Regions from separate parts of the Paenibacillus sp. FSL P2-0089 genome, predicted to be linked through region 2. Evidence: predicted binding sites of a transcription regulator. Region 2 holds the regulator's gene; the other holds the start of a gene.
The links. The regulator LexA, encoded in region 2, represses DNA repair genes until DNA is damaged. The targets are predictions, from matches to a motif close to CGAACATATGTTCG.

Region 1 (2,399 bases), 1.3 Mb from region 2:
CTAGTGGTGTATCTGCTCTTCAAAGACACGATCAAGAGCCAGTTATTCGGCCCCAAGCCGGTCTTAATTGGTCTGATTGCCGGTGGCCTATTGATGATCCTCGCTGCACGCAGCAGGAGATCCGTAACGTCGGAGACGGTAGACGGGATAGACTACAAGCAAGCCTTCGGCATCGGGCTGTTCCAGTGTCTGGCACTGTGGCCCGGGTTCTCCAGATCCGGTTCGACGATCTCAGGCGGTCTGCTGCTGGGAACCAGCCAGAAAGCCGCTGCGGACTTCACCTTCCTGATCTCCGTGCCGGTGATGTTCGGAGCAAGCCTCCTGGACCTGTATGACAGCAGGGATCTACTCAGTACAGATACGCTGACCCTGATGCTGATCGGATTCGTGACGTCCTTCCTCGTAGCCATGATTGCTGTAGTCACGTTCATCAAGCTGATCAAGCGGCTCCGCCTGGAGTGGTTCGCGCTGTACCGGTTCGTGTTAGCGGGGCTGTTCTATGTAATTGTTATACTGTAAAATCCTGCTTTCAGCCGTATTCCTTAGGCTCCTGTAGCAGGATGGAGAAGGTCTGGGTAACGTGGTCCACTTCAATCGTCTCGATACCCACAAAATCCGGAATTTCAGGATGAACGGCATCCACGCTATATTCAGGGTGAGTCAGCAATAATTGAATGACTTTCAAGGCTTCCACGTTAATCTTGATCCCCTTTACAGTAGAATCTAACCCTGTTATAGAGGGGAATCTCCGCCCTCCGGGTCTATAGCGTATTATCCCCGCAGCGCTTAGCGAATATGTCTGTGGATGATATTTCTGTCTTCGTTACGTTCCATAACAGCCATTAATTGCCCCTGGAAAATCCGTCTCTGGATCTGGTCGATCCGCTGCAGCGCGAGGGGAACGGGAACCTGGAACGCTACAGCCAGCTCGGCAACGGCATCCTCACGAAGCTCGGGCAGCGTATTCGCGGAGATCATACTATAGGGCATGGAGGCATACAGAATGAACCGGTCGGATTCATCTCTCTGCGCCTGCGTGAACACTCCGGGCATAAGCGTAGACTTGCCGGCATGCCGCAGCAGATGACAGAGCTCGTGGAGGAATTCCAGCCGCTGCAGCTCGGGAGGGAGGCGGTTGTCGATGAACATACTGTACATTCCGGCCGCAGCCTCAATCGCCTTGCTTCTGACATCCAGATAGTGTACCCAGATATTGAGCTGCTTCGCTATGTAATCAATGGAGATATCGGCCGGCTTGCGGACGCCAATGCGCTGGTATAGATCCTCTGTCCATCTCTCCAAAGCGGTCATCTGATAATAGCCTTGCATAATCCATCACCCCATATATAAGATCGTATGTTCGTGTTATTGGCCAAAAGAAAAGCCCTTAAGGGCTAAGCAGCAGTTCAGCGCGTACTCTTCAACGGCTGAAATATGGAACGGGTGTTCCTATGTATGTAAGCATAAAGGAATTACGCCCGAATATCAAGTGTTTTTCCCAAGGTGGGGTGCGTGGCCTGACTCAGCATCTGAACCATATCCTGGGCGCTGCTCTGCGCCTGCTCCTTGGCAAGGCTCATCACCTGCAGCCCTGCGGCCTGCTGTAAGGATGACTGGCTCATCACTACGGATAATGCAGCAATATCCATCCGGCATTCCTCCCTTCATTTGTTGTTAAGCTATTGCTTCATACTCTATATCGACTACTGGACGCCTGTCCGTTAGGTGAAAGGCATTTCTTTGCCAATTGGCCCATGCAACGGGGCGGAATTCCACATATTCTGTGCTGTATTCAATATTCAAGAGGAGGAATTAATTATGGGAGCAGAGTATGGTTGCGGTTGTGGAAATAACGTAGGTGGAGTGAATCAGGGACCTCCAATCGTTCCGGTAGTAAGCCCTTGGACTTCGACAGGTGCCATTCTGGTTCTGTTCATTCTGCTGGTTATCATCACTAAAGCCTGTTTGTTCTAGAACCGCCTATAGCCAGTGTAGCCCTGTCCGGCCTGTGCCGGATAGGGCTATTTCTTTTTCTTCTTATGAGCACGGACCGTTGGCCCGATCTGGCGTTTGATTCTGCCTGTAGCTGCATCGGTTTCAATAATATAGAGCTCCTTGACTGTTCCTGCAAGCGCGAACCATTCCTGTAAGGCTTCAGCTTCGGACATAGGGCCGTACAGCCGTTTGCCCCGATAACAGATATAGAACACTTCCGGCTCTCCATCTAAGTTATATTATCCCATTTCATTCTACGCTTTATCGCAGTGAAATTGAACAACATCCCCCACAGGCCGGCCTATTTGAAAATAAACTCCACACGCGTACCGTCTGCGAACGCCTCCAGCTGATTGCCGACCCAGCTTCCCGCTCCGCGGTTATCACTGGGTGTTATGTACTCA
Region 2 (2,399 bases):
ATACGTTTCCCTCCCTCTAAATTCATTTTAACTTTGCCATGAGAAAAAGAGCTTGTCAAGGTCTACCCCCTGAAAGCTCTCACAGTCGATCATTAGTCTGACATATTCCTTCAGTATAAAGGTAAAGTCAGAATATCTCCGGCCTTAATGCCGCTGTTCTCCAAATGATTCGTCTTCATTATTCCTTCTATATATACGGCAGTCTTCATGTCCTCAGGCTTGTTGCTTAACGCAATACTCCATAAGGTATCTCCGCGTTCGACTACGATCCGTTTATCCGGCTTCAGTGAAGAGACCGAACCGGCAAAAACATTCCCCACCACAGTGAATCCCGAAATAACAAGCATCAGCACCAGGACCAGCTTCATCAGGCTGACCTGACGGAATAGTGATGAGAGCGCAGCGAGACTATGAAGAATCCCGTCCTTGATCTTGGTTACATAACTATAAGCAGTTGGATTACCGGGAGCGGACACCTTGATATCCTCATTATTGTAGATGCTGTTGTATGTACTATACTTTAACATGATCATCATCCTCCAAACACATGTTCTTGCTTTCGAAAATAATATAACACGAACATGTGTTTCGATCAATAGTTTTTTCGGAACATTTGTTCTCTTTATTTTCATTCTCTTATTTTCCTCATTTTAGAACTTATGTTTGTACGAACGGAAGTTCTATGTTATAATTTTCCCAAACATAGTATATGGGGTTGATACCGATGTCAAAGATTTCTAGTCGTCAGCTGGCGATCCTGGAATTTATACGTAATGAAGTCCGCAGCAAGGGTTATCCTCCGTCCGTCCGCGAGATTGGCGAGGCTGTCGGCCTGGCCTCCAGCTCTACCGTGCATGGTCACTTGGACCGGCTTGAGAAGAAGGGCCTGATCCGGCGTGACCCAACGAAACCGCGTGCCATTGAATTACTCGGCCAGGAAGATTCAGAGAATGTGCATCAATTTGTCCAGACCGTTACCCGCATCCCGGTCGTGGGTAAGGTTACAGCTGGTGTTCCTATTACAGCTACAGAGAATATTGAGGATTACTTCCCATTGCCTGCTCATTATGTAGGCGATAACAAGGTATTTATGCTATCTGTTCTTGGTGACAGTATGGTGGATGCCGGAATTATGAACGGGGATTATGTCATCGTGCGCCAGCAGCAGACTGCCGACAACGGCGATATTGTTGTAGCGATGACCGAAGAAGATGAAGCAACTGTCAAGACCTTCTACAAGGAACGGGATCATATCAGGCTGCAGCCGGAGAATCCGGCGTACGAGCCTCTCCGCCTCAACCGCGTTACGATTTTGGGCCGGGTCATCGGATTATTCCGCGATATCCACTAATCTACTCCCCGCTTAAGAACAGGCTGCTCCGCACCATGCGAAGCAGCCTGTTTTATGTTCATTTTACTTCGTGTAGTGGCCAAAAAGCCGAATGCAAACATTTGTTCTCATTCGGCTTTTTGGCCACTTTTTCTGTGAACCGCTGCTCAGCTCCGCACATATCCTGTTACAAAGGAGTGCTGATCTGTATGCCCAATTACCGAATTATCGTCGATCTGTCACAGCGCATGCTGTACCTGCTGGATAATGACGTTGTCACCAGAGGCTTCCCTGTCGGCATCGGCAAAATGTTAACCGTCTCGCCTGTAGGCGAATACACCATCATTAACAAACAGCCCAATCCGGGCGGTCCGTTCGGTGCCTTCTGGATGGGACTGTCCAAACCGCATTACGGCATCCACGGAACCAATGACCCATCCTCCATCGGCCACATGGTCTCACACGGCTGTATTCGTATGTATAACGCAGATGTTCTGGCTCTAGCCGCCCTCGTTCCCATAGGTACACGTGTCACCATCCGGGAATAGGAAAGTCGCAAAAACCCTTGAGACGCCAGATTGCGTCCCAAGGGTTCCTGTGACTCATATGAATTAGAGCGGATACAGACTACAGCACACTTCTCAACAGACGGATAGCCACCGTATTCAAACGGATGGCCTCGCGGATCGATTCTCTGGCTGCCAGCAGTTCTCTTCTGGCCCGCGAACCTCTAGGCACTCTGCGCAGATTCTCATTGATTTCTTCCAGTCTCTCCAGCAGAATTGCCCGCTGTGTCAGCAGGACATTAATGGCTCTGCGAATCCGGTTACGTTCTCTTTGGCTCATCTGTACACCTCTTTTACACTTGGATAGTATAAGAGATGCCAAGAATGGCTCCAAAGATTGTGTGATTCGGCAGTAATGTTAGTTAGAGCTGCAGGTAGTGGGCAGCGAATCTGCTTACTTTTTGTTCAATCGTACCCGGAATTCAAATTCATCGCGTCTATAAGTCATTCCGGCCAGCACAATGTACTCCGGTGTCCATTTCTGTACAGGTCCGGCATAATCA

Region 1: NST69_RS22240 (ImmA/IrrE family metallo-endopeptidase) is a predicted target of LexA. The motif match lies at 1,350-1,363, and genes of this name have one in related genera.

The regions. Positions count from the first base shown of each region.
Region 1 covers NZ_CP152006.1:5,316,084-5,318,482, reverse strand. The annotation lists gene NST69_RS22250 (undecaprenyl-diphosphate phosphatase) at 1-519, shown strand, start outside; gene NST69_RS22245 (hypothetical protein) at 530-694, opposite strand; gene NST69_RS22240 (ImmA/IrrE family metallo-endopeptidase) at 787-1,329, opposite strand; gene NST69_RS22235 (YjfB family protein) at 1,473-1,649, opposite strand; gene NST69_RS22230 (hypothetical protein) at 1,819-1,974, shown strand; gene NST69_RS22225 (hypothetical protein) at 2,022-2,210, opposite strand; gene NST69_RS22220 (NucA/NucB deoxyribonuclease domain-containing protein) at 2,297-2,399, opposite strand, start outside.
Region 2 covers NZ_CP152006.1:4,001,070-4,003,468, forward strand. The annotation lists gene NST69_RS16540 (DUF896 domain-containing protein) at 1-1, opposite strand, end outside; gene NST69_RS16545 (LysM peptidoglycan-binding domain-containing protein) at 111-527, opposite strand; gene lexA (transcriptional repressor LexA) at 725-1,351, shown strand; gene NST69_RS16555 (L,D-transpeptidase) at 1,540-1,878, shown strand; gene NST69_RS16560 (hypothetical protein) at 1,958-2,176, opposite strand; gene NST69_RS16565 (hypothetical protein) at 2,291-2,399, opposite strand, start outside.